Regions from separate parts of the Rheinheimera sp. NSM genome, predicted to be linked through region 1. Evidence: predicted binding sites of a transcription regulator. Region 1 holds the regulator's gene; each other region holds the start of a gene.

Region 1 (10,326 bases):
AAGAAATTATAGTAAAGCCGCCGCTGCCGATTGTATCAATGCGGTTTTGCTCTTATGCTGGACAAGCATAACTCCGGGCACTTACTTATGGCAGCACCGCAACAACACAAGCATTCGCACAGCGGTCACTCGCATGGCCACAGCCACCATGGCCACCACCATTCGCATCACAGTGAAAGCAGCAATATCGCGTTGGCGTTTTGGCTTAATTTCGGCTTTGCCTTAGTTGAGATTGTCGGCGGGATCTTAACCAATAGCGTAGCGATTATTGCCGATGCCATTCATGACTTAGGCGATAGCCTGGCTATTGCCTTTGCCTGGATTGCCAGCAAAGTGGCAGCAAAACAGCCAACACAGCATTACAGCTATGGTTACCGGCGCTGGTCGCTGCTTAGTGCGCTAATCAGCGGTCTTATTTTGTTGTTAGGCTCGGCCTGGGTGCTGTCTGAAGCCATACCACGCTTATGGCAGCCGCAATTGCCGCATGTGGGCGGCATGTTTGTGCTGGCGATTTTAGGTGTTGCTGTTAATGGTGCTGCAGTGCTGCGTTTGCGCGGTGGCAAAACCCAAAACGAAAAGGTGCTCAGCTGGCATTTATTGGAAGATGTATTGGGCTGGGTTGCCGTGCTGCTGGGTTCTGTACTGATGTACTTTACCGGCTGGGCCTGGCTTGACCCGGTACTATGCATTGGTTTTACGCTGTTCATCTTGCTCAATGTGCTGAAAAGCCTGCGCCAAACGCTGGCGCTGTTTTTACAGGTAACACCGGACCCGGCGCTGCAACAGCGGATCAGTGCGCAGTTGGCTGAACTGGACTTTGTAAAATCAATTCACCATTTGCATCTGTGGTCACTCGATGGTGAACAGCATGTGCTGACAATGCATGTTGAAATTGCCACGCCAATAGAGCTGGAGCGGCAACTGGCGTACAAACAGCAGATAGCCGAAGTGCTGGCACCTTATCAACTGAGCCATACCACGGTGGAATTTGAAATCAGCGGTGAGGCCTGTCGCGACGCAAAATAAAAAGGCAGCCAGGCTGCCTTGCAGGTAAAGAGATTATTGGCTGTAGCCGGGTAAGAACTGCGCCAGTTTGCCAATGGCAGCTTCCAGCTGTTCTTTATGCGGTAAGAACACGATGCGAAAGTGATCCGGCTCCGGCCAGTTAAAGGCGCGGCCATGCACCAGCAGTACTTTGTGTTGGCGCAGAAAATCCAGCACAAATAATTCGTCGTCTTTAATACGGAATTTCTTGCGGTCAATTTTTGGGAACAAGTACATGGCGCCTTTAGGCCGCATGCAGCTTATGCCGTCAATCTGCGTCACCAGCCTGTGAGCTAAATCCATTTGCTCATATAAACGTCCGCCCGGCACCACCAGCTCGTTAATGCTTTGATAGCCGCCTAACGCGGTTTGTACTGCGTGCTGGCACGGCACATTGGCACATAGCCGCATTGACGCCAGTACGTTCAGGCCTTCGATGTAATTACGCGCCAGACTTTTTGCACCGGAAATAAATAACCAGCCAACACGAAACCCGGCAATGCGGTAGTTTTTCGATAAGCCACCGAAGGTTAGCATAATCAAATCGTCAGCCAGCGAGGCGGTACTGACATGCTCAGTGCCGTCATACAAGACTTTGTCGTAGATCTCATCGCTTAGCACCACCAAACGGTGTTCGCGGGCAATTTTCAGCAGTTCAAGCAAAAAGGCTTTGTCGTACACCGCCCCGGTGGGGTTGTTCGGGTTTATCAGCACAATAGCTTTGGTTTTCTTGCTGATTTTTTCTTTAATATCGCCAAGATCCGGGTACCAGTCCTGCTGTTCGTCGCAGCGATAATGCAGCGCTTTACCACCGGCCAGATTCACCGCTGCGGTCCACAGCGGATAGTCGGGTGAGGGTACCAGTACTTCATCGCCGTTATTCAGCAGTGCCTGCAGCGACATTAGAATTAACTCAGACACACCATTGCCGATATAGACATCATCGGCGTCAGCCCCCAAAATACCGCGCTGCTGATAATACTGCGCCACGGCCACCCGTGCAGGGTAAATGCCTTGTGAGTCGGAATAGCCCTGGGCTGTAGGCAGGTTATGGATCACATGTTTTAGGATCTCGTCCGGTGCTTCAAAACCAAAGGGCGCCGGGTTGCCGATATTTAATTTGAGGATGCGGTGGCCTTCCTCTTCCATGCGTTTGGCTTCCTGGGCTACAGGACCACGGATGTCATAACAGACACCGTCTAATTTTGTTGAGCGCTCAATGGGTTTCATAACAACGACCTTAATGTCTCCGTTTTTATCCGTCCGGACAGCTATATAGCTGTAGCTACCTGTTTTCACATAACTGTCGCCGCTTTGCAATGGATGGCGCTGTGTTTTTGCAAAAAAACTAACCAAAAGCAGTTTTTGGTCGTATAAATAGCCGGGCACAGGTAAAATGCCGCGCTCTGTTATAACAAACAGGTTACTGCTACAGCAAAATTGCTGCAGCAAGATGAGTAACTCACAGGTGATGGATGTTGTTGAAAAAAATCATTATTACAGTTTTTTGGTTAGTCGTGGTGCTGGCATTTATCAGCCCTTTTACCGAGCTGGAGCCGGTGCAGCAGTTAGATTCGCTGGAAGACTGGCAAAAGCCGTCACGGATCACCGCGCTAAATGATGCTGATAAGAAAAAGGTTTTGCAGCGCCTGGCCTATACTTCTGCCGCACCGCCGTTTGTTGCCTTACCGGACTTCAATCAATACAGCGATACTACCGCCAGAAAACGGGCATTTTTTAATTACTTACGACCTTATGTAAAACGCGAGAATGCCAGATTGCGCTCATTGCGGCGGCAGTTAATTGAAATACAAGAGAAAAAAGAAAAACAGCTGCGTATTTCATTGGAGGAATATGCGTTTTTATACAGCTTATACGATGAGTTTCGCATGGAAGTGGCGGAAACTGACCAAAGCATGCTGCAGGAATTGCTGAAGCGGGTCGATATTATTCCCGATACTCTGGTGTTAATGCAGGCAGCAAATGAATCGGCCTGGGGTACCAGCCGTTTTGCGGTAGAGGGTTATAATTTTTTCGGCCAGTGGTGTTTTCGCGAGGGGTGCGGTTTAGTTCCGCTGTCGCGTCTGGAAGGGCAAAGCCATGAGGTGGCAAAATTTGCCAACCCTGCGGCCAGTATTAAGAGTTACTTTTACAACTTAAATACCTTTCATACTTATGAGTCACTGCGGGCAATACGCGCCCGTTTGCGTGCTGAAGGTAAACCGGTAAGTGGTGTGGCGCTGGCGGCGGGGCTTGGCTCGTACTCTGAACGCGGTGAAGATTATATCGCTGAAATAAGCGGCATGATCCGCTTTAACCGCAAATTACTGGAAGAATAATATGCGTTTTATTGCCGCCCTGATGCTGCTGTTGCCGGCAGCAGTGTCTGCCGATTTACTGCTGAACTACAACAGTTTTTATCAGCGGATGAAAAAACTGCAGCAGCCTGAGTACAGTGATATTACGTTGGCGTTTGCGCTGATTGGTGAGCGCAGCGGCCAGCCCTGTAAATACTATGGCCTGGGCCTGAAAAGTGACCGGCACGAGATAAAGTTGGATATAGCCGGTAATGGCGAAATCAGTTTGCCGTACGATGAAGCGTTAAAAGACAGCAATGCCATTTTGCAGGTGCTGCTGGCCGATAATGCCGAGCCATGCCAGGTGCAATTTCGCCTGCGTTCGCGTATGCGCCTTGCGCCGGAGTTAACGCTGCAGGAGATACAGCACTATCGCAGCCAATTTGACGTACTGCTGGATGATATGGCCGGTATCAGCAAACGCTGGTTGCCGGATGTCAGCGGGGTAATTGTCGAGTTTGCCGATGTGGTAACACCGCCACAGATGACGGCAGGGGCGGCACAGGCAACACAGTGCAGTGATAAGCGCTGTTATATTCATCTTAACAGCAGCTTAGCAGCAGACAGCCGTTGGCAATTCAGTCAGCGGCCGATGTATCTGCTGCCGTTAATCGACAGCGCAGCGCAGTGAGCTGCACGGCGTTTTAACTTAACGCGATAATCTGCGCCGGATTGTCCTGCTGAGCTGACAGCTCGTCATCTTCCGTCAAGCCAACCGGGATAGCGGGTATGGCTGCTTTATCAAAAGCGGTATCGCGCTCGCTAAGCTCAGTATCTTTTGTCAGGCCGGCAAAATTAAACAGCGTTTTATCAATCATGTGCGATGGCACTATATTCTGCATCGCCTGAAACATGGTTTCTATGCGGCCCGGGAAACGTTTGTCCCAGTCCTGCAGCATTTCTTTTACCACCTGGCGTTGTAAGCCATCCTGAGAACCACATAAGTTACACGGAATAATCGGAAACTCACGGGTGATAGCATATTTTTCAATGTCTTTCTCTTTGCAGTATGCCAGCGGCCGGATCACGATATGTTCACCATTATCACTGACCAGCTTAGGTGGCATTGACTTCATCTTGCCGCCATAAAACATGTTCAAAAACAGTGTTTCCAGCATATCATCACGATGGTGGCCCAGTGCAATTTTGGTGGCGCCCAGCTCTTTGGCGGTCCGGTATAAAATACCGCGGCGCAAGCGCGAGCACAGTGAGCAGGTGGTTTTACCTTCGGGAATTTTCTCTTTAACGATACTGTAGGTATCTTCGTTTACAATGGTAAAGTCGACACCAATAGCGCTTAGGTAAGCAGGCAACACATCCGCCGGAAAGCCCGGCTGTTTCTGATCTAAGTTAACCGCTACGATAGCAAAGTTGATTGGCGCAGACTGCTGTAAATTAAGCAAAATATCCAACAGGGTGTAAGAGTCCTTGCCGCCGGACAAACACACCATAATTTTATCGCCTTCTTCAATCATATTGAAATCGGCAATAGCCTGTCCCACGCCGCGGCGCAGGCGTTTATGAAGTTTATTCAGATTATATTGAGCTTTAGCTTGCGCTGCGTGAGTCATAGCCACTGTTACCGGAAACAAAAATGGCGCACATTATAGCTAAGCGCGCGCCATAACCAAAGCGGTGCAGCAGTAAAACTCAGTCTTTCTGTAACGGGCAAACAAAATCCGCCGGCTTAACTGCCAGTACATCACAATCCAGCCGGTCAATGACATGCTCGGCGGTGTTACCGATAATGGCAGCCGATAACCCGGTGCGGCCTATAGTGCCTATCACCACCATTTCAGCATCCAGTTCGCCGGCTACTGTCGGTAGCACATCTTCGGGCATGCCTTCCTGCACATGGCAACGGCTGCTGTCGATATCAAATTGTTTTGCCAGTTTTGTCACTGCATCAATATGGTGGTGTTTCATTGTGCTGTTATATTCCTGCGGATTAAACTCAGGGATTTCGATAGCAATATTAACCGGGGTGCCGGGGTAGGCATTGACCAAATGAGTGTGGGCGCTGAGCATGGCCGCCATTTGGCCGGCTTTGGCTATTACGCGTTGATTTAACGATAGATGATGTGCCTGCTCGCTGCCGGCGTTAACCGCAGCAATAATATTACCGCCCTGCGGCCAGTCATGATCTTTCACCAGTAATACAGGGCAGGGACATTTACGCAGAATATGCCAATCGGTTGGCGTGAAGATCATCGATTTCAATACATCATGGTCGTGGGTGCCCTTAATAACCAGGTCGTAGTTATCTTCCAGCACCGCATGTACTACCGCTTCAAACGGCCGGTTGTGCCATACCACCTTAATATCGATATTAATGCCGCCGGCACGGGGGGCCGCCAAAAAGTCACTGATCCACAGCTCACGGTCTTTAATCACTGCCTGGCGCATCGATTCGCGCTCCTCGCCGGATAACATGGTGGTCATCTCGTAGGAGAAATCGTAGACCGATAAAAAAGCGGTTAATTTACAGCTTTGCAGCCGGGCTAACTGCACGGCGCGGTTTAAGGCTTTTTGTTGATCTACGGTAGGGTCAAGCACCACCAGCACATTGTTATAAGCAGACATATCAGGCTCCACAGTAAAAACTTTACTTAAGTGTAGCCAAATTAGCCTGCTTTGCCGGGCTAAACCTTGCGCCAGGTCAAAGCCGGGGGCATTAACAATGCGCTGTAAGGGAGCCCAGTTTACTCAAGGCAGCTTGATCTTTTAAGGTGATAAGTTTGCCATCTACCTGAATAAGTTGTTCTTTATCCAGTTTGCTCAGCAAGCGGCTGATGGTTTCTACCGTTAGACCGAGGTAGTTACCGATGTCGCTGCGGGTCATGGTCAGGCGAAACTCTGTAGCGGAAAAACCACGGCTGGCAAAACGTTGCGCCAGTTGTGATAGAAAGGTTGCCAGTTTTTGTTCGGCAGTTTTACGGTTCAGCAATAGCATCATTTGCTGATCGGCCTGAATATCTTGGCTCATTAGCCGCATCATTTGTTGGCGCAGGCGTGGTAACTGGTCAAGCAGCATGTCCAGGTTCGGCATCGGAATTTCGCATACCATGGCGGTTTCCAACGCTTCGGCATAGCTGGGGTGCAACTGATTATGCAGACCATCAAAGCCAACAATATCGCCCGGCAGATGAAAGCCGGTAATTTGCTGCTCGCCCTGATCGGTCAGGGTAAAAGTTTTAAATGAGCCGGTGCGAATAGCAAACAACGACTTTTGTGTATTGCCGGCTTCAAACAACATATCCCCTTTATGCAATGGCCGTTTGCGTTGAATAATGTCATCCAGCTTCGTCAGTTCAGCATCGTTTAATGAAAAGGGTAAACACAGCTGGCTAAAGCCGCAGTCCTGACAATTTATTGCAGAGCGTTGCATCATGGTGTTTTTACCTTTTGCGGAAATTCCAACATAGCCAGCTTAAAAAACCAGCCGGCGGATAGCAAGCCAAATCGTATAACCGGCATAAATTGCTAACATAAGTGCCGCGCTGTAGCGTAGCCATAAGGTGTTTTTCAGTTTGCTCAGGATACCGGCGGCGCTACCGGTCACTAAGATTGCCGGCAAGGTGCCAATACCAAAACTCAACATCAGTAATCCACCCTGTATTGCACTGCCGCTGGCCAGGCTCCAGCCCAGGGTGCTGTACACCAGACCACAAGGCAGGGCCCCCCAACACAGGCCATAACTGTAAGCCTTAGCGGCACTGTTAAGCGGCAGCAGTTTGGTGGCAACCGGCTGCACATGGCGCCACAGCTTTTGCCCCAGTTGCTCTAAACGGATTAAACCAAACCACAACCGGCTGATATACAGTGCCATCATCAGCAACAGCAAGCCTGCCAACAGCCGCAGCCATAGCAGCGATGCGCCGGCCAGTTGCATAGCGCCGGCGCCAAAGTAGCCGACCAGAGCGCCGAATAATGCATAGGTGGTCAGTCGCCCCAAGCTTAGCAACAGCTGCAGTTGCAGTTGCAGTTTACGGCCGGGGCTTTGCGATGGCATCGACAATTGCAGGGCGCCGGCAATACCGCCGCACATCACTAAGCAATGGCTGCTGCCAATAAAACCAATCAATAAGGCCGCCAGCAAATCAGCATTCATGGCTGCGACTTATCGTTATTCTCAGTCGGGGCTTTTTCTGCTTCATCAAACAGGATACTGAAACCCTCTTTATCCAGGTCTTCAAACTGCCGGCTGCGTACAGCCCAGAAAAACACGGCCAGGCCAATCAGCACAAACAAAATAGCGATAGGGATCAGCACATAAATCACACTCATTTTTTCAGCAGCCTTAATGAATTAGACACCACCAGCAATGAGCTGAACGACATACCCAGCACCGCGATATAAGGCGAAACAAAACCGGCCACCGCCAGCGGAATGATCAACAAGTTGTAGCCCACTGACCAGCGCAGATTCTGCTGAATAATACGCTGCGCCTGATTACTGCCACTGAGCAGCTCTGCCAATAAGCCGATACTGGGTTGTAACAATACCACATCGGCCTGGTTTTTAGACAAATCGCTGCCGCTTTGCAGTGTCACTGAGACATGGGCAGCATGAAAGCCCGGGTTATCATTAATACCATCACCCAGCATCAGCACCTTGTGGCCGGCGTCAACCAGTTGGGTAATTTCAGCTACTTTTTGCTCCGGGTTACAGCCTTTTACCATCAGGTCAAACTGCAATTGTTGTTGCAGCTCATCCGCGCGGGCAGAGCTGTCGCCGGTCAGCATGATCAGTTGATAGCCGTGCCGGCGCAGTGCGCCCAGCAAGCGAGGCACTTCAGGGCGTAGTGCATCCTGCAAGCCAATAGCGGCTATTTCGTTATCATCAATGCTGAGATAAACCATAGCGTCACGGTGATGCTTTACGTTGCAAAATGCCGCATTGCCTACTTTAACCTGCCGGCCAGCATAAGTAGCGCTGATGCCGGCACCTACCTGAATATGCACATCTTGCAGTGATACTTTGGCGCTAAGATAGCCGCTAAACGCGCGCCCGATAGGGTGCTCTGAGTATGCCTCTAAATTAGCGATCAGGTTTAGCGCCTCACTTTCACTATACTGTTGGCTTAACATTTCAACGCTGCTGAGCGAAAAACGGCCTTCGGTTAAAGTACCGGTTTTATCAAACACTATATGGCTTAGTTGTGGCAATACATCCAGTACGGCGGAATTTTTAATCAGTACGCCGCGCCGGTTCAGGCGGGCAAGGGCACAGGTGACGGCAGTGGGAGCGGCCAGGCTGAGTGCACAGGGGCAGGTGGCAACCAGCACTGACAAGGTTACCCAAAAGGCGCGGTCGGCGTCGAGCCAGACATACCACAGCACAAAAGTCGCCGCCGCAATAAGCAGCAGCCGTTCAACAAAATAGCGTGCCAGGGTATCGGTTTTTTGCAACACCGCCGGCTTTTGGCTTAGTGTGCGCTGTTGCAGGCTGATAATTTGGCCTAAACGTGATGCACCCAGCGCTGCTGTTACCTTGATTTCTAATAAACCATCATGGTTAATACTGCCGGCCAGCACCTTGTCGCCAATAGTTTTGGCAACCGGGCGATATTCACCGGTTAACATCGACTCGTCGGCCGAGCTTTGGCCGCGCAGCACGTCACCGTCGGCGGCGATGGTTTCACCGGGCTTTAGTAAAATCGTATCGCCCGGTTGTAAGCGTCTGGCCGATACAATCTGTTGTTGTCCGTTTACCAATAAAGTGGCACTTACCGGCATAATCTTCAGCAGATTGCCGGTGGCCTCGCGCGCCCGGGCGCGGGCGCGATATTCAAAAAACTTACCCAACTGCAGTAAAAAGGTAAACATACAAACCGATTCAAAATACACTTCGCCGGTGTTAAACACCGTGGCATAGGCTGAGGCAAAAAATGTGTAGTAAATGGCCAGGCTTACCGGCACGTCCATGTTTAGTTGGCGTGCTTTAATACCACGCCAGGCGCTGTTAACAAAGGGCAGGGCGGCATACAACACCACCGGCAAGCTTAAAAACAGGCTGATCCAGCGCAGGTACCCCTGATGCGAGGCCTCAATACCGCTGTAATCGCCAAAATACAGCGCCACCGCCAGCATCATCACCTGCATCGACATAATGCCGGATACCGCCAGCCGTTTTAAAAACCGGCTGAGCTCAGCTTTAAACTGTTGTTCTTCATTATCGGCTATAAAAGGGCTGGCCTGATAGCCTATTTTAGTCAGGCTGGCGAGCACTTCGCTAAGTGGTGTTTGCTCTGAGTGCCAGACCAGGTGACAGCGCTGGGTGGTGGAGTTAACATTAACTTGGTGTACTGCCGGCAATTGGCGCAGTTGTTTTTCAATTAACCAGGCGCAGGCTGCGCAGCTGATACCACTTAGCGATAGCTCAATTTCGGTTAGTTCACCTTGTTTACGGCTAACGTCGGCCAGCACGTCCGGTGCATCAAAATTGGCCAGCTCTGCGCGCAGGCTGTCCGGCATGGCATTAGCCTTAGCCGCAGGTTCAGTGCGAAACCGGTAATAGTCTGCCAAATTACTGCTGATAATGGTGTCGGCCACGGCTAAACAGCCGGCACAACAGAAAGACCGCGTGCGGCCGTCGAACTCACGGCTAAAGTGAAAACCGGCAGGAACCGGCTCATTACAATGAAAGCAGCGCTCTGTACTCACTTAGCCGCCTTGTCAGTAGCCAAGCTTAATTTCAGTGGTTGCCGGTAGTTCCAGCGTCGCACGCAGCTTCCAGTCTTTTGACGCATCAGACACTACCAACCGCCATTTACCATTTGGGGTTAACGGCAGGGTTGCTACGTACAGCAGTTCACCACTGCGTTCTGCATCCAGCGCGAAATCGCGGTCGGCCAGGGTGGGGTGGTAAAAATCCAAATGAATTTCACCTTCGAGCACACTGTTTTTCGCAAAACGTACTACCG
Region 2 (10,326 bases), on a different contig from region 1:
GCACCACAGCCGCTGGCTGCAACCGACAGTAACGGCTACTGGCTAAACCTGGCCGGTATGGCAACCGGCTGACAAACATACGCATAATGCAACGGTTGCTACACACCTTGTGCTCGCCGCAGCAACTCGCCGCCATCCATGGCGGCTCAGACACTCTGCGGCTGTGCGCAACGCGGTAGCAACCTCAGTGAAATACAGGAATAATAATGACCAGGCAAATTGCTAAAATCGGCATAGTAACGGTAAGCGACCGCGCCAGCGCCGGCGTCTACGAAGACTTATCCGGTAAAGCTATTATCGATACTTTAAACTACTATTTAACCAGCGATTGGCACAGCGAATACCGGCTTATTCCGGATGAGCAGCCGCTGATAGAACAGACGCTACGCGAGCTCTGTGACGAGCAAGGCTGCTGTTTAATTGTCACCACCGGTGGTACCGGCCCGGCCAAACGCGACGTTACGCCGGAGGCCACCGAAGCGGTGTGTGACAGAATGATGCCTGGCTTTGGCGAGCTGATGCGCACTGAATCGTTAAAATATGTACCAACGGCCATATTGTCACGTCAAACCGCCGGCCTGCGCGGCAGCAGTTTAATTATCAACCTGCCGGGTAAGCCCAAAGCCATTCGCCAATGTTTAGATGCGGTGTTTCCGGCCGTGCCTTACTGTATCGATTTAATGGACGGGCCTTATTTGCAATGCAATGAGGCAGTGATTAAAGCGTTCAGGCCGAAAAGCTGACAGATGATTAGTCCGGACGATGGAGCCTGAACCGGTTTGCTCTAAGTCAACCGTTGAAGCCCCGGACGGGCTGAGACGAGCCCCCAGGGATGGGTTCACGGCGTGTTGACGTGGGCAAACCGGTTCATGCCAACACAACACTTAACGCCGCAGCAAAAACAACCACACAACCAGCAATAAGGTAATAAACCAGAAGCCGGAAAGCAGTTGCCAGAATAACAGCGGATTGGTTCTATGCTCCTGCTTCACCTCCTCGTGCAAAAACTCAGGGTTAGGTTGCTGTAAGTCTGTCAGAAGTTGGTTAATGCTCTGGTAGCGCTGCGATAAATCCAGGCTAACGCCCTTTTGCAAGGCACGGTCAAACCAGGTGGGAATAACCGGATTAAACTGACTGGCACTGCGATAGCGCAGTTTGTCGTAATCGGCTGCAGTGCGGCACTCTTCTACTGCATTGCCATAGGGTAAATGGCCGCCGCTGAACAGCTCGTAGGCAATGGTGGCCAGAGCGTATATATCACCCTGCACACCGGAGTTATGCCCGAGTAAATAGTGCGGATCTGAATACGCAGCCGTACCCAGCGCCGCTTCATGCTGCAGCGGGCTGTATATTTCGGCCAGGCCTGCCACATACACCGAACCAAAGTCGACAATTTTTAAGCGGCCGTCAGCAAGGTAAATAATATTACCGGGTTTTAAATCCTGATGAATAGCACCCATGCGATGAAACGCGGTTAAACCTTCGGCAATTTGCTTTACCAGCTTAATGGCCAGTGCCGGCTTTAACGGCTTAGGTTGGCGCTCGAACCACTGCTCTAAACTTTGGCCCGGCAGATATTCCATCAGGTAATACAAAAAGCTGCGCGGCCGTGTTTGCCGTACTACCTTGACTACGTAATCAGATTCAATGCGCAGGCCAATCCATTCTTCACGAATAAAGCGATCAATATATAAGGCATCATCATCGTAATTCAGCGACGGGCATTTTAATACCAACTGCCGGCCGCTGGCTTCGTCCTGCACTAAATACAAATGGCTGCGGCTGCTGGCAAACAGCTCGCTCAGCACTTTATAGCCGTCCAGCTTCATGCCCACGCTTAACGCCGGCGGAAACGGCAACCGGGTAAGATGTTGGTTTAAATCATCCAGGCTTTGCTGCGGTAACCTTGTTACTTCTACCAGGATCAGGCTGAGATTATCATCACTGCCCTGCGCCAAAGCCTGCTGCTTTAATTGTGCGGCCGTTAGGTTTAAATCAGTCGCGGTTGATAGCGCACGCTGCAGCTCGTCGGCACTGATAAAATCGGATATGCCGTCAGAGCACAGCAAAAACCTGTCACCGGGGCGTAAACTCTGGCTACCCTGCTGCAGCTCAACCCGTGCATCCATGCCCAGCGCCCGGCCAAGAAACTGACGCTGCCCGGATAATACCGTGGTGTGATCCTGGCTAAGTTGCACCAGTACACCGTCACGCCAGTGGTACAGCCGGCTATCGCCAATATGAAAAAAATGCGCGGTTTGCGATTTGATAATCAGCGCGGTAAAAGTGGTGAGATAGCCTTTCTGGTTGTGGACAAACTGATGGCTCAGCTCGTACAACTCATTATTAATGGTGGCCAGCAACTGTGTTGCGCTGTAGGCCACCGACCAGCTGTCCGGCGTCTGGCTGTATTCACGGCAAAACCGGCTTACCGCACGCTCACTGGCCTGCTGGCCGGCCTCAGCCGTGCTGACGCCATCGGCCAGGGCAAAACAAGCGCCTTTGTACGTTAACAAGTGCGGATCTTGAGGCACATTGACTGCCACCGCATCCTCATTGGCGGGCTTAATACCCGCCTCACAGAGATGGCTGTAGCGAAGTTGCAATTCAGATCCGCTCACTTGTTAATCCTTTTTCCGGCAGTAGTCACATTAACCGACATTAATCCGGTGCACAGTACCGTCTTCTCCTACTTCGGTAATATGGCCTTTCGGGTCGTCCAAAAACATAACCGCAACCAGGCCCACCAAGGCAGAGGCGGCAATAACATAGAAGAACATGCTGTAACTGACATAACTCAGTACCGTTAAATACACCACAGCCCCCACATTACCGTAAGCCCCGGCCATGCCGGCAATTTGCCCGGTCATGCTGCGCTTGATCAGCGGCACTATAGCAAACACCGCACCTTCACCGGCCTGCACGAAGAAACTACACGCCATGGTGGCCAATACTGCCAGCGGGATCCACCAGTGGCTGTCCATCAGGCCCATCAGGAAATAACCGGCCGCTAAACCGCCAATTAAGATCAGCATACTTTTGCGCCGGCCAAATTTATCAGAAAACCAGCCGCCCATTGGCCGCGATACCAGGTTCATAAAGGCAAAACCCGACGCCAGTAAACCGGCTTTCACCGCACTTAAACCTTCGAAGGTTTCCAGAAAGTACAATGGCAGCATCGACACCACCGCCAGCTCAGAGCCAAAGGTAGCAAAGTAGGCAATATTTAATATCCCCACCTGCTTAAAGCTGTATTTATCCGCCTCCGGCACACCGGCACGTAAATGCTCAACATTAATACGTAAGGTTTGCTGCGTTTGCAGCACAAACAGCAGCAGTAATATGCCCCAGAATATATACATCATATCGGTAGAAAACAGGTTAACCCCGGCCGGAGACAAACGCCAGGCCAGCATGCCCAGCGCCAGATGCATAGGGATATTCATTAAGATTAAGCCCCACAAGGCGCCCCAGCTGGATACCACCATAGCACCGGTTTTTTTCGGCTTAAAATACACCGAGCCTTTAGGGGTATTACGGGCATACTTGTAGAATACCAGCGCATACACTGCGCTTATCACACCGACAGTACCAATAGCATAGCGCCAACCATCGTCGCCGCCATAAGCCAGCGCCAGCGTTGGTAACGTCATGGCCGCAGCAGCGGAGCCAAAGTTACCCCAGCCACCATAGATGCCCTCAGCGGTACCCACCTGATGATGCGGAAACCACTCGCCTACCAGGCGGATGCCAATGACAAAGCCGGCACCAACAAAACCGAGTAAAAAGCGAAACACTGCCAGCGCAGAGTAAGTTTGCGCAAAGGCAAAGCCAATACACAGCAGTGCCGAGATAAACAACACTACCGAGTAAATAATACGCGGGCCGTAGCGATCAACCAACATGCCCACGACAATACGTGCCGGGATGGTTATCGCCACGTTTAGGATCAACAGGGCTTTAACCTGAGCATCGGTCAGTGCCAGGGCGTCTTTAATATGAATCAGTAACGGCGCATGGGCAAACCAGATAACAAAAGTTAAAAAGAAGGCAAACCAGGTCAGGTGCAGCATTTTTACTTTTTGCTCAGCGAAATTCAGCAGGTTTAACCCACTGCCGCTTGCAGTTGCTAAAGCAGGTCCAGCCATAATACTCTCCACAGGATTAACAGATAAACTGCGCCAAGTGTAGAGAGCTGAAGCGGCAAAATCATTGATATAAAACAAAGCCGAACCGGCAGTTTCTTACTATAAAACAAACAGATACCAACTTATAGGTAGGCCGGCGACCGTCGTCATGGCGCGGTATTTCAGCAACCGCTACCCACTTTGGCGTAATAACCTGACCCGCCCCGCCTTAGTCAGCGCGTCAGAGGTACGCCCTCTGCGCTGCAGCAGCGTTTAGCTTTGGCGTTACACTAAGCTGTAATACTGATTAGCGGATATTTTGCGATGGAGCATACTACTCCCACCACGCTGGCACAGGCCACGCTGCCGGGGGCTAACCGGGCGCTACTGCTTGCCACGCTGGCCTTTGCCGCTTGCTTTTCGGTCTGGACCTTATACGCCGTAATGGGCATAGCGTTACAACAGCAACTGGCGCTTAGCGCTACACAATACGGCATACTGCTGGCGGCACCTATATTAAGCGGCGCCCTACTGCGGGTGCCGCTTGGCATATTGGCCGACCGTGTCAGTAGCCGGCGCTTATGGCTGTACCAGATGCTGGCAGTAATACCGGCGCTGTTACTGCTGCCGCTGGTAAATAGCTACAGCGGCTATTTATGGCTTGGGCTCTGGTTTGGTATCAGCGGTGTGTCTTTTACCTTTGGTGTGCGCTATGTCAGCGTCTGGTTTGCCTCAAGCCGCCAGGGCCGGGCGCTGGGTTTATTTGGTGTGGGCAATGCCGGTGTTGCCATTACCTTTGTGCTGGTGCCGCTGGCGGTAACTTACCTTGGCTGGCAGTGGGTGGGGCCGCTGTATGCTGCAGGTATGTTACTGATCACACTGCTGTTTGCCCTGTTGTCACCGGCAGAGCCTGCTCAGGCTTACACTCAGGCCGCAGCGCTTAGCCTGCGTACACTGGTATCAGATGCACGTATCTGGCGTTTTTCCCTGTACTACTACTTTGTGTTTGGCAGTTTTTTAGCGCTGCTGTTGTGGCTGCCACAATACTATATGCAGGCCTATGCCATGAATGCACAACAAGCTATGGCGTTTACGCTGTTTTTTGTTGCCACCTCAAGCATGGTAAGGGCATTGGGCGGCTGGTTTGCCGATCGCTACGGTGGCCGCGCAGTAAACTGGAGCGTATTCTGGGTATGCCTTGTGTGTTTGTTCTTTCTTAGTTACCCACCTACTACCTTGATTGTGCATGGCCTGGAAAAAGATGTGCAGTTGGAGATTGGCCTCAATGTCTGGTGGTTTACACTGCTGATTTTTGTTATCGGTGTGGCTCAGGGCTTTGGCCGCGCCAGTGTGTATAAAGTGATCCACGATTATTACCCGCACCATATGGGCAGCGCCGGTGGCTTTGTTGCAGCGGTAGGTGCCCTCGGGGGCTGTACGCTACCGGTGCTGTTTGGTGTGGCACAGGATGTACTGGGCATAGTCACCGGCTGTTTTATGATTTTATACGGCGTACTGGCGCTGTGTATGATCACCATGTTTTTTGCCAACCAGGCCGCGCAATACCGGCAAAAACTGGCTCAGGCACGCACAGAGAATTTTTTACGCGATGAGGATCAACCTCTTTAAGCTAAGGATAAATCATGCAAATTACTGATCTGGCAACCGAGCAAAAGCTGTTGCCGCTGTTGCGCCAGGCGTTTCGGCCGATGTTTTTATTTGGCGCTGTCTTTAGTGCTATTGCTATGCTGCTGTGGGGCCTGACACTGGCCGGCCATATTCAGCTAAAGCCCTTTGCCAACGTGCTGTTCTGGCACAGCCATGAAATGCTGTTTGGTTTTGTTAGTGCTATTGTTATCGGTTTTTTACTGACCGCAGTGCAAAACTGGACCGGGCTGCGCGCGCCGCATGGTAAAAGCCTGCTGTTTATCAGCCTGTTGTGGTTAAGCGCCCGTCTGCTGTTGTTGTTTGGCCAGGGCTTACCGCTGTATCTGGTGGCCGCAGTGGATTTAAGCTTTCTGCCGGTGTGTGCGGTATTGTTAGCCATCCCTCTGATTAAAACCGGCCAGCAGCGCAACCTGTTTTTTATACCGCTGCTGTTGCTGCTGACCGCCTGTAATGCACTGATGTATATCGGTGTGGCCTACAATCGCTATGATTTAATGCAGCTGGGCAGCCAAAACGCCATCTGGCTGGTTACGCTTCTGATGGCGATAGTCGGTGGCCGGGTGCTGCCGATGTTTACCGCCAATGGCACCCAAACTAAAAAGGTGGCGGCCATGGTCTGGCTGGACCGCGCTGCGCTGGGTTCTTTATGGCTGATATTTGTACTGCACTTTTTTGCCCTGAACAAATACCTGCCGCCACTGGCTATCAGCAGCTTATTTGCCTTAAGTGCCCTGCTCACCGCCCTGCGCTGCCTGCGCTGGAAAATCTGGCTTACGGTTAAAGTGCCGCTACTGTGGTCGCTGCATCTGGCGTACTGGTGTATACCGCTGGGGTTAGCGCTATACAGCGCACGCTACGCCGGGGTAAATATCAGCAACAGCATAGCGCTGCACGCGCTAACCGCCGGTGCTATGGGCAGCATGATTTTAAGCATGATGGCACGGGTATCATTAGGCCACAGCGGCCGCATGCTCAAACCGCACAGTATTATGTCGTTGGCGTTTTTACTGGTACTGGCTGCAGCCATCAGCCGCACGGTATTAATTTGGCTGTGGCCGGCCCAGACTATGCAATGGCTATGGTTAGGCATAGGCGGCTGGGTGCTGGCGTATGGACTATACGTATTGGTGTATTTTCCGGTGCTAACCACGCCAAGGCCAGACGGCCGGCCAGGTTAATGTGACCTTACCTCTGAAGAGGTAAGCCTGCCGCGGCTTTGATTTATATCAAGCCGCAACCCGTCACGGCTTTTACACTGGGTGCATGCTCTTGCTATGACGGAACGCAAAATGAACACCGATTACGATAACAAGCCGCTGGTATACTCCTGCTCCGGCTGCTCTAACGTGGCCCAGTTAGCCAACGATCTGGCCGTGGTACTGGATCGGGAAGGCTCGGCCCAAATGTCCTGTATTGCCGGCGTTGGCGGCCAGGTAAAACAACTGGTAAAAGTTGCGCAGTCCGGCCGGCCTATTCTGGCCGTAGATGGCTGCCCGCTTAACTGTGTAAAGCAAACCCTCGCCACCGTAAACGTAGTGCCCACCTGGCATATAGAGCTAACCTCACTGGGCTATAAAAAACGCGACCACGAAAACTGCGGTTTAGCCGATGCCTATAAACTGCTGCAAATGGTGCATAGCGATATCCTTGGACAGCCGGGCAAACCGGTCTGATCTCCCTCATTGTTCCGGCGCCATAGTTCGCGCGTATTTGCCCGGCGGCAATCAGCGTGAAGCCGGCGTTGGGATTATTTTTTATCTGCTGCTGAAATTTACCCTAAAATGATACTGTTGCAATGTGCCGTGAAAGGGCTACTGTGAAGCAGTGCGCCTGATTGTACAAACGAAACCCATATCAACGTCCTTTAAATCCGTTACGTTAGGAAGACTACTGTGAAAGCATCTGACTTATTTGTAAAAGCACTGGAAAATGAAGGCGTTAAATATATTTTTGGTGTTCCGGGTGAAGAAAACCTCGATTTTCTGAATTCATTAAAAAACTCCGGCATTCGCTTCGTCCTGACCCGTCATGAACAAGGCGCAGGGTTTATGGCCGCCACTTACGGCCGTTTAACCGGCCAGCCCGGTGTCTGTTTAGCCACGCTTGGCCCCGGCGCAACCAACCTGGTGACGCCCGCGGCTTTTGCTCAGTTAGGTGCCATGCCTATGCTGTTAATTACCGGACAAAAACCGATCAAAACCAGTAAGCAGGGACGGTTTCAAATCCTGGATGTGGTGGATGTAATGCGCTCTGTCACCAAGTTCAGCAAACAGATTGTGAATGGCAATACCATTGCGCCGCTGGTACGCGAAGCCTTTCGTTTAGCCATTGAAGAGCGGCCGGGAGCCGTGCATCTGGAACTGCCGGAAGACATCGCCGCTGAGCAATGCGCAGACACCATCTACCCCGTGGTTGGCCATCAGCGCCCCCATGCGGCAACAGCGGCATTGGTCAAAGCCACTGCGATGATAGAAGCCGCCAAACGCCCGCTGCTGCTGATTGGCGCCGGCGCTAACCGCAAAAGTGTCTGTCAGGCACTAACTGCTTTTGTAGAAGCTACCGGCATGCCCTTTTTTACCACTCAGATGGGTAAAGGCGTGGTCGATGAGCGCCACCCGCAGTACCTCGGCTCGGCCGCCCTGTCGGACCACGATTTTGTCCACTGCGCCATAGCTAAAGCGGACCTGATTATTAATGTTGGCCACGATGTGGTGGAGAAACCGCCGTTTTTTATGCAACATGGCGCCAAACAGGTTATTCATGTCAACTTCTTACCTGCTGCTGTCGATGCGGTGTATTTTCCGCAGCTTAACGTGGTTGGCGATATTGCTTTTTCTGTAGCGCAACTGACGAAACTTATCCAAAACAAGCAGCATTGGGATTTTTCCTATTTCAGCCGCATCAAAACAGAACTGGAGCAGCATCTGGCGCAGTACTGTGCTGATAGCCGGTTTCCAATGTTGCCGCAACGGCTGGTGCACCTGCTGCGCCAGCGCCTGGACGATAATGCCATTGTCAGCCTCGATAACGGCATCTATAAATTATGGTTTGCCCGTAACTACAAATGCTACTCAGCCAATACCATGCTGCTGGATAATGCCCTGGCGTCAATGGGCGCAGGCCTGCCCGGCGCCATGGTGGCTAAAATGCTGCAGCCAGACACTCAGGTGGTGGCGGTATGCGGTGATGGTGGTTTTATGATGAACTCACAGGAGTTGGAAACTGCAGTACGCCTGCAGCTAAACCTGGTGGTAATTGTGCTGAACGACAATGCTTACGGTATGATCAAGTGGAAACAGCAAGACATGGGCTTTGCCAATTTCGGTCTGGATTACACTAACCCGGATTTTGTCCGCTATGCGCAAAGTTTTGGTGCTAAGGGTTACCGCATCGGGAATGATGAGCATTTTAAACACATTCTGAACAGCTGCCTGAACTCTGCCGGGGTGCATGTTATCGACCTGCCGGTAGACTATTCACTGAACCACGACATCCTTAACGTGTTACTGAAAGAAAAAACCTGTCAATTGTAATTGCCGCGCGTCCCGGTTACGCCTGCAGCAGTATTGGCGACGTTGCTGTTCCTTAACCTGAGTGCGCCAACGCCCAGCGTAACAGCCGGGCATACAGCCATTGCCGCGGTCCGCGTGGCTCTGCCAGCCCCATACGGCCTAACGCTTCAGGTGCATCAGGCCCGCCGCGCAGCAGCGCGCCCAGCGCTTGTAATTTTGACTGTTTCAGCCGCTTCAGGCGCTGCAATACCGCCACCAGCTGTTGTTCCAACACAGTAAAATCACTGCCAAAAGGGTAACGGGGTAAGTTGCCCGTTAAGCGCAGCGCATCTAAACGGGCCTCAAGGCTTGCCGGGGTATTTGCCGCAGCAGCAGCGGGAATAGTCCAGTTTGCATCCAGTTTGCCGGCAGCCACTGCTTTACTTAATAGTTTTTGTTGGAAACGGCTATCACTGATACAAATCAGCGCTTTTATGCATTCCTCGTCCGTTGCGCCCCGCAAATCGGCAATACCGTATTCGGTAACCACAATATCGCGCAGATGGCGCGGAATAGTGCAGTGCGGATATTCCCAGACAATACCGGATGTTAGCTTGCCACCACTTTGGCGGGTACTACGCAGCATCAGGATCGAGCGACCATCGCGCATGGCATGCGCCATGGCGACAAAGTTGTATTGCCCGCCGACACCGGAAACCAGCTGATGATCTTTCAGGCCATCAGAGGTGGCCGCGCCGGTTAAACTCACCATCATACAGGTATTGATAAAGCGGGCTTTTTGCCGCTGTAATTTCTCCAGTGTCGGGTTGCCACCATATAACTGGTTGATCCGGCCAACCGAGCTCATCCTGAAACGGGGCCATTCTGCTGCAGTCAATTGGCGCAACCAGCGGTAAAAATGCTCTGAGCCGAGAAAAAATGCCGCGTCTAATAAAGCGCCACTGCCTTCAATACCGGCCTGCTCCCCGATGCGCCCAGCATTGGCCAGGCTCTGCAAGCGCTCATCGTCGAATACTTCG
Region 3 (10,326 bases), on a different contig from region 1:
TTAGCAAGTTGGCCTAAGTTTCCCCAAACCGGCGTTAAGTGTAGTTAAGTTGTAATAAAGTTACAATAACTGTATATTTAACCAGCATTTTTACTGTGATGTGCCAGGGCAGAATAAACAAAATCTGCCGCTAATAAGCGGCTATCATTCAGCTGCGGTAAAGCTTCTGTAGTGGTTTCTGTATGCGTAATGCTAAAACCGGCATGTTGGTAATTTTTCAACGCCGACGGATGATCGGCACTGCAGGTATGCAGCCAGATTTTGCCGGCCTGCCACTGTGCTGCCTGCATCACTGCAGCTTGGGCCAGCTTTAAACCTAAGCCACGGCCGATAAACTGCGGCACTAAACCAAAGAACTTAATTTCCACACTTTGATCAGCATGCTTCAACAGCTCAATATAACCGGCCGGCGTTCCCTTTACCCATAACAACCAGGTACGCACCTGTTGTTGCGTCAGATAATCCAGCCATTGCTGATAATTCCAGCTTAAACGGCTAAACCAGCGCCAGGGGCCGCCCACTGTTCTGAACATAAACTGGCTAAGCTCCGGACTGGCAACTTCTGCCTCAACTAACTGCACGCCCTGCGGCCAGTCAATATGCGTTGGCGGCGCATCGTCAAACTGCAAAAACCAGGTAGTCACTTCAGTATGATTTGTTGTCGTCATCTTAATAACCCCGCCCCATATCAACCGGATTACGCAGCGGCTCGCCGCCCTGACTACGGCGATAATTCTCCGCGATTTGCTCAACAACCGTTGCGACATTGGTTACGGCCGACACATGCGGGGTAATTAAAATAGCCGGATGCTGCCAAAACGGGTGCTCTGCCGGCAAAGGCTCCTGGCGGAACACATCCAGGCATGCCGCCTGCACGTGCCCGCTATCCAACGCGGCTAACAAGGCGTCGTCATCAACAATAGCGCCACGGGCAACATTAATAAAAATAGCACCGGGTGTTAAGCGGTTAAAAAAGTCTGCGGCCAGCATATTTTCTGTCGCGGCAGTAAGAGGCAGCAGGCAAATCACTATATCTGCCCCGGCTACAGCGCTACCGAGCTCCTCAGTGCCACTGTAACAACGGACATGCGGCAGTGCCTTTGGCGTTCTGGCCCAGCCGCTGACGCTGTAGCCCAAAGCGGCAAAATGGGCGGCTACCGCCGCGCCTAATTCGCCCAGCCCCAACACGCAAATATGCGCAATACGCCGCGGGCTTTTCGGCTGCCATAACGCTTGCTGTTGCAAAGCACTGAACAAATCCAACCGCAGCCGGTAATAGCTGAGCACACCATCTAAATAATGCACCATGGTTTGTGTCAGGCTGGGGTCAACAATGCGCGCTATCGGCAAGGCCGGCAAGCCAGGATCGGCCAAAATAGCGTCGACACCGGCGCCAAAACATTGAATAGCCTTTAAATTTGGCAACGCCGCCAGGCTGCCGTGCGGTTGTTTCCACACTACCGCAAATTCGACATCTTCCGGCTTCGCAATATCCGGCCAGATTTCTATGTTGGTATCGGCTAATGCCAGCGCTAAACGCTGTTGTAAATCATCAAGTTTGCGATCAGGAATGATCAGGGCAAGGCTCATAGGTCACCAAAGCTTCAAAAAATCGTCATACCACTGACACAGCGGGCACCGATGCTGGCAGCGCTTAAAGATAACATGGTACCGACGATGCTGAACTGCCGCACCATTTTTTTATCTGACGTTCATCTGGGTTGCAAAGACTGCCGCGCCGATTATCTGCTCAGCTTTCTTGAACAAAGCCAGGCCAGTACCATTTATTTGCTGGGCGATATTGTTGACCTGTGGGCCATGCGTAAGCAAGTGCACTGGACGCCTGCTCAAAACAAAGTGCTGCGTTGCCTGTTAGACAAAGCAGAGCAAGGGGTAGAAGTGGTGTATATTCCCGGCAACCATGATGAAGCCATGCGGCTGTACGCAGGTAAAAGCTTCGGCAATATCCGTATTGCGCTGCGCGGCTGCCATACCACGCTGCAGGGCAAAAAATTGTTACTGCTGCACGGCGACGAATTTGATAAAGAGGTCAACTTTGGCCGTGCCCACGCCTGGTTGGGTGACAACCTGTATGATTTCCTGCTGTTTTTAAACCGTTGGTACAACCGTGTACGCCGGCTTACCGGCGGCAGTTACTTCAGCCTGGCGGCTTACATAAAAAGTAAGGTGCCGGGGGCAAAAAAAGCTATAGCGCGCTATCGCGCTGCCGCTATAGCTAAAGCAAAGCGCGGCGGCTTTGACGGTGTGGTCTGCGGCCATATTCATCATCCGGAAATCCGCCTGGAACAAGGCATTATTTATTGCAATGACGGCGACTGGATAGACAGCTGCACTGCCCTGGTAGAGCAACTTGATGGCAGCCTGGCGCTGTATCACTGGACAGAGCAGGCAGAGAAGATTGCCGCCCTGCCCCTTGCTGTCAGCGGTAAAAAAGCCGCCTGAAATTTCAGCAAACTGCCATAAATCCGACACCGAACTGTCATACAACCACTTTAGCCTGAGCCCAGCCTACTGCAGTGCTATCGGAGCTCAATATGATCAGTGTCGACCAGGTACTTAGCCAAAACCTTCCGCAGTTAACCAACAAGCCCTGGCTGTACCGGCCGGTAAAAGGCGCCCTGCGCCGCCTGTTGCATGAGCAGGACTTTATTGACTTCGCCGCGCGCTATCCGCACTTGCAGGGGCTGGAGTTTGTTGAGCAAGTGCTGGATTACTTCAACTTTCGTTATTCTGTACGCGACAACGAAGTAGAACGTATTCCGGCCAGTGGCCGTGTGGTGATTATTGCTAACCACCCTATCGGCTCGCTGGATGGTCTGGCCTTGTTAAAGTTAGTCAGTGATATTCGCCCCGACGTTAAAGTAGTCGCTAACCAACTGCTGATGGCATTGGAGCCGCTGCATAACCTGCTACTGCCGGTAAACAATATGTATGGTGGCACCGAGCGGCGGGCGCTGGATAATATTCAGCAACATTTAGCTTCAGAAGGCGCTCTGATCCTGTTCCCTTCGGGTGAGGTTTCGCGTCTGCGACCGGAAGGCATTCGTGATGGCAAGTGGCACAGTGGCTTTTTACGCTTTGCTGCCAACGCTAAGGCGCCGATATTGCCCATTTATATCGATGGCCGTAATTCGGCACTGTTTTACGGCGCGTCTATGTTGTACAAACCGCTGGCGACTATGCTGCTGGTACAGGAAATGTTTAACCAACAGCGTAAAAAGCTGGAAATGCGCATTGGCGAACAAATCCCATACGAAGCCTTCGCTAACTTAGCACTGGAAACACAGGCCAAAGTAAAACTGTTTAAAAAGCACCTGTACCGGCTGGCAAAAAATAAGCCGCCGCTGTTTATTACCCAAAGCGCTATTGCCCACCCGGAAGATCGTATTACGCTGAAAAAAGCCGTAGAGAGCTGCGAGCTACTGGGGCAAACCAGCGACGGCAAACAAATTTACCTGTATTGCCACCAACAAAGCTCGCCGGTACTGCGTGAAATTGGCCGGCTGCGCGAATTTGCCTTTCGCGCCGTAGGTGAAGGCAGTGGCCAGCGCCGCGATATCGACCGTTTTGACAGCTACTACGAACAATTGATCCTGTGGGATAAAGACGACTTGGAAATAGTCGGCGCCTACCGCTTTGCCAATACCCGTAGAGTGCTGGCGCAGCATGGTGAAGCCGGGCTTTACACCGCCTCGCTGTTTCAGTTTGATGCCAAGATGCAGCCGTATCTGGATGCCGGGCTGGAACTGGGGCGCAGCTTTGTGCAACCGAAATATTGGGGCAAACGCAGCCTGGAATACCTGTGGTACGGCATTGGCGCTTATTTGCGGCGTAATCCGGATATCCGTTATTTGTTTGGTGGTGTCAGTTTGTCGAACAGCTATCCGCAAGCCGCCCGCGATCTGATGGTGTATTTTTACAGCCTGTACTTTGGCGACAGTGCCTGCGCCGCGGTATCAAAACAACCTTATCAGCTGCCGCAGGCTATCTTGTCTGAGTTACAACAGCACTTTAGCGGCAACGATTACCTGAATGACTTTACCCAACTGAAACACCTGCTGGCCAATATGGGCGTGAGTGTGCCAACCCTGTATAAGCAGTACAGCGAACTGTGTGAGCCCGGCGGGGCGAAATTTCTCGCCTTTGGTACCGACCCCGCCTTCGCCAACTGTGTTGATGGCCTGGTGCTGGTGGATATGACCATGTTAAAAGCCAATAAGAAAGCGCGCTATATCGACACAGAGTAACAGCTCTGCCGCTAATATAAACCGGCAGCTTTGGTTGCCGGTTGTGCTGTGTAAAGGTTCCGTAAAGTTCAGTTTCAATTCAGCCAAATCCGCCTATAAGCTATACACTGTATAAAAAGTCGCCTGTCATGTATTGTAATGCCAGCGGCTTAAACTGAGGATAGCAAGATGAAAAACCTGATGCTGCAACTAAGCCGCGCTTTGGCCGTCTGCGTGCTGTTGGTTTGCCAGACGGTGCAGGCAGAAGATGACAGCTGGTCTGAAGCGGAACTGGACCAAATGCTGGCGCCGGTCGCGCTGTACCCGGACACTGTGCTAACCCATGTTCTGATTGCGGCCACTTATCCATTAGAGGTAGTGCAGGCCGCACGCTGGGTGAAAGATAACCCCAAACTGAGCGCTGACGATGCCGTACGCGCGGTAGAAAATAAAGGCTGGGACCCGAGCGTTAAAGCGCTGGTGGCCTTTCCGCAACTGTTGGAACGCCTGAGCAACGACCTGGACTGGACGCAACAACTGGGTGAAGCCTTTTTAGCCGATGAAACTCAGGTACTGGCCAGTATCCAAACGCTGCGACAAAAGGCCTATGCCAACGGCTCGCTGAACGATAATAAACACGTGGTGGTAGAGCGCGAACGTGAAGTTATTGTCATTGAACCGGCAAGGCGCGAGGTGGTCTATGTGCCGGTTTACAATACCCGCGTAGTTTACGGTGACTGGTGGTGGCCGTCTCATCCGCCGGTGTACTGGCATACTGCCGGCGTGTATTACCGCAACAGTCCGTTCCATTGGGGCGTAAGTGTTAATGTACGGCCCTGGTTCTACTTTGGTATCTTTGATTGGCGCCATCGTCATGTGATAGTGCATCATCATTATTATCACAAGCCACCACGCTATTATCCGAGACGCCACAAGCATTATGTTGATGCCCGCCGCTGGCAGCACAATACCGAACATCGCCGTGGTGTACATTATCGCCATGAGCGCTTAAACCGCGATTACAATGCCGGCTATGGCTACCGCCAACCTACCAGCGAAATTCAGGGTAAGCCGGTGCGCCATACCAGGGTAGACAACAATGTAACAGTGCGCGAGAGCAAACAGTTGTACCAGCGCAAAACCGCAGAGCAAGTGCGGCTGCCTGAACGGCAATACCAGAGCCATGACAAAAACCCGCGTCAGCACAATGAAGCTCTGCGCCAGCAACGTAATGCTGTTACTACAGAGCAACGGCTACGCACTACTGAAGTTAACCGTGATGAGCGGCGCCAGCAGGTAAACCAGCAACTCAAACAGCCGGCGGTGCAGCACGAACGCGTAACAACCACAGAGCAGCAACGCCAGCCGCAGGTTATCAGTACCGAGCAATTGCGCCAGCGCCAAACCGTGCGCGAAGCACAACCGAAACAGTACCAACAACCGGCCGTGCAACAGCACCGCCAGCCAGAGCGGCAAAGCGTTCAGGTACAACAACGCCCGGCTCCTGTGCAACAGCGTCAGCAGGCTCAGCCAACACGTGAATACCGCCAACCGCCGCCGCGGCAAACCACTACGGTGCAACGCCACGAGCGTCGGCAAATCGACTAAGCGGTACTTTATTGATACAAAACAAATTACGGGGCTGAATTTATCTCAGCCCCGTTTTTTTATTGATCCAGGCCAATATTCTTTCCGGGCCAAAGCGGACAATGACCGCAGACCTTATCTGCGGAGTTTATTATGAAAACCACCTTATCTGTACTCACTCTTGCCGCTGCACTGGCCGCGGCCCCCGTTTATGCCGACTTTGCCATTAACGTTGGCGCCATTACTGTCGCCCCGGACGACAGCAGCTCCAGCCTGAATGTTATTGAACAAGTCGCCGGGCTGCCGACAGGCTCTACTGCGGTAGGCGTTAATACTAATACCCAGTTGGGCCTTACTTTCGACTACCGGATTAACCCCAACTGGGCAGTACAGCTGATTGCCGCCACACCGTTCAGCCATGATATAAAAGTAAAAGGCTCGGCGATTGACGGCTTAAAAGTGGGTAAAACCAAGCACTTACCGCCTACTTTACTGGCGCAATATCATTTTATGCCACAACATCAGACCTTTGACCCCTTTGTTGGTGTCGGCCTGAATTACACGGTATTTTTTGACGAGCAAATTGACAGCCAGCTTGAAGGCGCGCTGGATGCGTTAAACGTAACCGGTGCCAATGACAATGTCGCTCTGAAGCTGAAAAGCTCCTACGGCCTGGCACTGCAGGCGGGAGTGAATATCAAACTGACTGACAGTTTGGGTATTCACGCTATGCTAAGCAAGATGGATATTGATACCACCGGCCGTGTGCAGGTAAACGGCAATACTGTTCAAAGCGTTAATGTAAATATTGACCCTTATGTTGCGATGATTGGTCTGCGCTGGACCTTGTAAGACTGCAGCGTTAATCAACCAGACTAAAGGCGACTGTATAAAGGTCGCCTTTTTGTTTTACACTGTGCCGCATTACACCGTGACACAACAAGCCTTGCGCCGGATGGGTTATGAGCAAAACAACAGATAAGCTGAACTGGCAACAGCTGTTAAAATCGGGCGACCGTATTTTTATCGGCTCGCACGCAGCCACACCAACGGCACTGATTGATCACTTAATCAGCAATGCCAAACAGCTGCATGACATTGAAATTGTTCAGGTGTATTCCTTATCCGACAACAAATGGGCAGAACCGGAATATCAGCAGTTATTTAAAGTAAACGCCTTATTTATCGGTGGCGACCAGGTACGCCGCGCTGTAGCCGAAGGCCGTGCCGATTACACGCCTTGTTTTATGTCGGATATACCGTCGTTATTCAGTGACGGCATTTTGCCGCTGGATGCCGCACTTATTATGGTGAGCCCGGCTGACGAACACGGTTATCACTCGCTTGGCGTATCGGTGGATATTGTTTCCGCCGCGGCCAAAGCAGCAAAAAAGGTCATTGCTCAGGTTAATCCCTCCATGCCCATCACCTATGGCCAGGCTTTTATTCATAAAGATCAGATCAGCGCTTATTTTTATGCCGAACAGCCGATAGCGCAAATGCCGCAGCTAAAGCCGGATCCGGTTACTGAGCGGGTTGGCCAGTATGTTTCACTACTGGTAGAAGATGGCGCCACCATTCAGATCGGTGTCGGAAAAATGTGCGATGCCGTGCTGCGCTATCTGGGTAACCATAAAGATCTGGGTATTCACAGCGAAATGATCACCGATTCAATGATGGAGCTGATAAAAAAAGGCGTGGTCACTAACCGTAAAAAAACCTTTCATCCGGGCAAAACCGTTGCCAGTTTCTGTGTTGGCAGCAAAGCGCTGTACGACTTTGTCCACTGTAATCCGCATATGGGTTTTTACCCCAGTGAATACGTGAACTCGCCGGCCAATATCGCCCGTAACGACAATATGGTGTCGATAAACAGCGCTATTGAAGTCGATCTAACCGGTCAGATTGTGTCCGACTCCATTGGCCATCTGTTTTACAGTGGCATTGGCGGCCAGGTCGATTTCAGCCGCGGCGCTTCAATGAGCAACGGCGGTAAACCCATTATTGCCCTGCCCAGCACGGCAAAAAACGGCACCATATCCCGCATTGTGGCGCATTTAAGCCCGGGTGCCGGGGTAGTAACGTCGCGCGGCCATGTGCATTATGTGGTAACCGAATTTGGTGTGGCATCCTTGCGCGGTAAAAGTATCCGTGAACGCGCGCTGGAGCTTATCCGCGTGGCGCATCCGAAATTCCGCCAACAGTTGCTGGAGCAAATCCGCCTGCAGTTCTGGGTGCCGCACTACCAGTTGCATACCCCCACGGAAGTGCCCGAGCTGGGCAGTGTTGGTTTTAAAGAACTGCATATCGACGGCGAGGAGTTTGATTTAAGGCCATTAAATCCGTCCGACGAGCGCCGGTTGCAGGAGTTTTTTTACTCGCACACCAAAGAAACGCTGCAACTGCGTTACAGCGCCGTACCAACCCAGATGAGCCGTGAGAAATCCTGTACCCTTGTCGGCGTCGATCAATCGCGCGATTTAGCGCTGTGTATCGTGAAACAAAAAGGTTCAGCGGTGCAAATTCAGGCCGTGGGGCGCTACTACTTACTCAACGATAACCTGGGCTGTGAAGTGGCCTTTGTCACGCGGGAAAAATATCAGGGCAAGGGTATGGCCAAACGTCTGCTGCAAGAGTTAATTAACATTGCAGAGCTGCGCGGCTTAACCAGCATGACAGCCTATGTACGCGCAGAAAATAAGGCTATGTTGGCAGTATTCCAAAAAGCCGGCTTTGGTCGCCTGCCCGGCGACGACCCGGCTGAAGTATACCTGCAACTGCGCCTGCCGCGCTCAGCCCATATAGCGGAGACAAGCTGATGGCCATTACTTTATTTAGCCACCCCAGCTGTTATTTGCACCAGGCCGGTGACGATCATCCGGAGCAACCGGCCAGGCTTAGTGCCGTTAATGACCAGCTGATCCGCTCCGGGCTGGAGTTTGTTGTGCAGCAGCGCGATGCCAGCCCGGCAGCAGCAGCAGATTTATACCCGGTGCACAGCAAGTTGTACGTGGATGAAATTTACGCCAAAGCGCCAACAGATGGCCATATCTGGTTAGACCCGGACACACAGATGATGCGGCATAGCCTGAATGCCGCCTTGCATGCCGCCGGCGCCGCAATTAATGCGGTAGACCAGGTTATGGCTGATGTAAACCAGCAGGCATTTTGCAATATACGCCCGCCTGGCCATCATGCTACCCGCGACCAGGCCATGGGCTTTTGTATTTTTAACAATGTCGCCGTTGCCGCCGCCTATGCATTGCAAAAGTATCAGTTAAGCCGTGTCGCCATTGTCGATTTTGATGTACATCACGGCAACGGCACCGAGGATATTTTCGCCGGCGATGATAGAGTGCTGTTTTGCTCATCGTTTCAGTATCCACTGTATCCCAATACCGGCGATACACCATCGGGCGATAATATCGAGAACCTGCCGTTGCCGGCGTTATGCAAACCGGCCATCTGGCGCGAGCAAATCGTTAAACATTGGCTGCCGCGCATTAATGCCTTTCAGCCGCAGCTTATTCTGGTGTCAGCCGGTTTTGACGGCCATCGCGAAGATGATATGGCGCAGTTTCTGCTGACAGAAGATGACTACCATTGGATAGCGCAACAGTTGAAACAGCTGGCAGATCAACACTGTCAGGGACGCATCGTAGCGGTACTGGAAGGTGGCTACGCGCTAAGCGCACTGGGGCGCAGTGTGGTGGCGTTTTTAAAAGGGCTGATGTAACTGCTACAGCCGCGCGGCCTGTACATGCATCCAATCATAATTTCGGCTGCGGCCTAAACTTACCCAGCCTTCATCTTCCCAGCACTGCCACCAGTAGTTGTACTCCGGCCGGGCAAAACCGGCTTTGCTGCTGTTCCATTTCAGTTGGTTATGCTGTGGATCAAAGTCAAAGGCAATGCCCCAGCTGTGGGTGGATAAACTGCTGCCACCACGTTTGGCCCGTAGGTTAAAACCACCGCCGTATGAGTCTAAACGCAGTTGTTGCACAGCATCGAAGCCGTAATACAGCAGCACCTGTTCCAGCACCTTTTGCAAACTGGTTGCCACTTTTTGATGACATTGCGTGCTGAGCACCGTGCTGGAGAGATCCCATGCCAGTCGCAGCGGATAAGGCAAACTTAGCTTAACCAGCTGACTGCCCGGCTCGCCATAAAATGCCCGCAGTTCAGCTTCTCTGTCCAGTGGCCACTGGTTAGGGTTAGCCGGCGTGGTAAAACTGTCACGCCACGCCGGTGGCGGTTTGCCTTGTTGTTGTATGGCAGCTAACTGCTCAGCGGCGTAAGCAGTTTGTGGCCCCCACCAGCCATCCGGCTCGCCCGGGTTCAACCCGGCTTGGCGGCAACACAGCTGCAGGCATAATACGGCCTGGCGCTCTGCCGGCCAACTTTGCCAGTTTAATGCCCCGGCAGATGCCGCATTGGTTTGCAACCACTGTAAGCACGTTGTTAGCGTATAAGTATTCAGAGCACCGTTGAC

What was found. The regulator FNR, encoded in region 1, switches genes on or off when oxygen is low (the NO sensors DNR and NnrR bind a similar motif). The targets are predictions, from matches to a motif close to TTGATNTANATCAA.
Region 2: a site for FNR is predicted at 7,012-7,025, ahead of ACTZWV_RS11145 (putative zinc-binding protein). Genes of this name have one in related genera too.
Region 3: a site for FNR is predicted at 5,918-5,931, ahead of ACTZWV_RS13405 (OmpW/AlkL family protein). Genes of this name have one in related genera too.

Annotation. Positions count from the first base shown of each region.
Region 1 covers NZ_JBQTCI010000002.1:457,967-468,292, forward strand. The annotation lists gene ACTZWV_RS07900 (cation diffusion facilitator family transporter) at 88-1,026, shown strand; gene ACTZWV_RS07905 (pyridoxal phosphate-dependent aminotransferase) at 1,060-2,274, opposite strand; gene ACTZWV_RS07910 (glucosaminidase domain-containing protein) at 2,520-3,383, shown strand; gene ACTZWV_RS07915 (DUF2987 domain-containing protein) at 3,385-4,032, shown strand; gene ttcA (tRNA 2-thiocytidine(32) synthetase TtcA) at 4,046-4,972, opposite strand; gene uspE (universal stress protein UspE) at 5,052-5,984, opposite strand; gene fnr (fumarate/nitrate reduction transcriptional regulator Fnr) at 6,076-6,792, opposite strand; gene ACTZWV_RS07935 (sulfite exporter TauE/SafE family protein) at 6,832-7,512, opposite strand; gene ccoS (cbb3-type cytochrome oxidase assembly protein CcoS) at 7,509-7,688, opposite strand; gene ACTZWV_RS07945 (heavy metal translocating P-type ATPase) at 7,685-10,066, opposite strand; gene ACTZWV_RS07950 (FixH family protein) at 10,079-10,326, opposite strand, start outside.
Region 2 covers NZ_JBQTCI010000003.1:380,505-390,830, forward strand. The annotation lists gene ACTZWV_RS11115 (U32 family peptidase) at 1-72, shown strand, start outside; gene mog (molybdopterin adenylyltransferase) at 207-743, shown strand; gene ACTZWV_RS11125 (protein kinase domain-containing protein) at 885-2,621, opposite strand; gene ACTZWV_RS11130 (NarK family nitrate/nitrite MFS transporter) at 2,652-4,148, opposite strand; gene ACTZWV_RS11135 (MFS transporter) at 4,452-5,756, shown strand; gene ACTZWV_RS11140 (NnrS family protein) at 5,771-6,973, shown strand; gene ACTZWV_RS11145 (putative zinc-binding protein) at 7,085-7,468, shown strand; gene ACTZWV_RS11150 (acetolactate synthase large subunit) at 7,688-9,328, shown strand; gene ACTZWV_RS11155 (acetyl-CoA hydrolase/transferase C-terminal domain-containing protein) at 9,381-10,326, opposite strand, start outside.
Region 3 covers NZ_JBQTCI010000004.1:242,829-253,154, forward strand. The annotation lists gene ACTZWV_RS13380 (GNAT family N-acetyltransferase) at 78-668, opposite strand; gene ACTZWV_RS13385 (2-hydroxyacid dehydrogenase) at 670-1,590, opposite strand; gene ACTZWV_RS13390 (UDP-2,3-diacylglucosamine diphosphatase) at 1,642-2,463, shown strand; gene ACTZWV_RS13395 (bifunctional ornithine lipid synthase OlsF) at 2,556-4,268, shown strand; gene ACTZWV_RS13400 (DUF3300 domain-containing protein) at 4,437-5,855, shown strand; gene ACTZWV_RS13405 (OmpW/AlkL family protein) at 5,988-6,686, shown strand; gene ACTZWV_RS13410 (GNAT family N-acetyltransferase) at 6,797-8,653, shown strand; gene ACTZWV_RS13415 (histone deacetylase family protein) at 8,653-9,570, shown strand; gene ACTZWV_RS13420 (M15 family peptidase) at 9,574-10,326, opposite strand, start outside.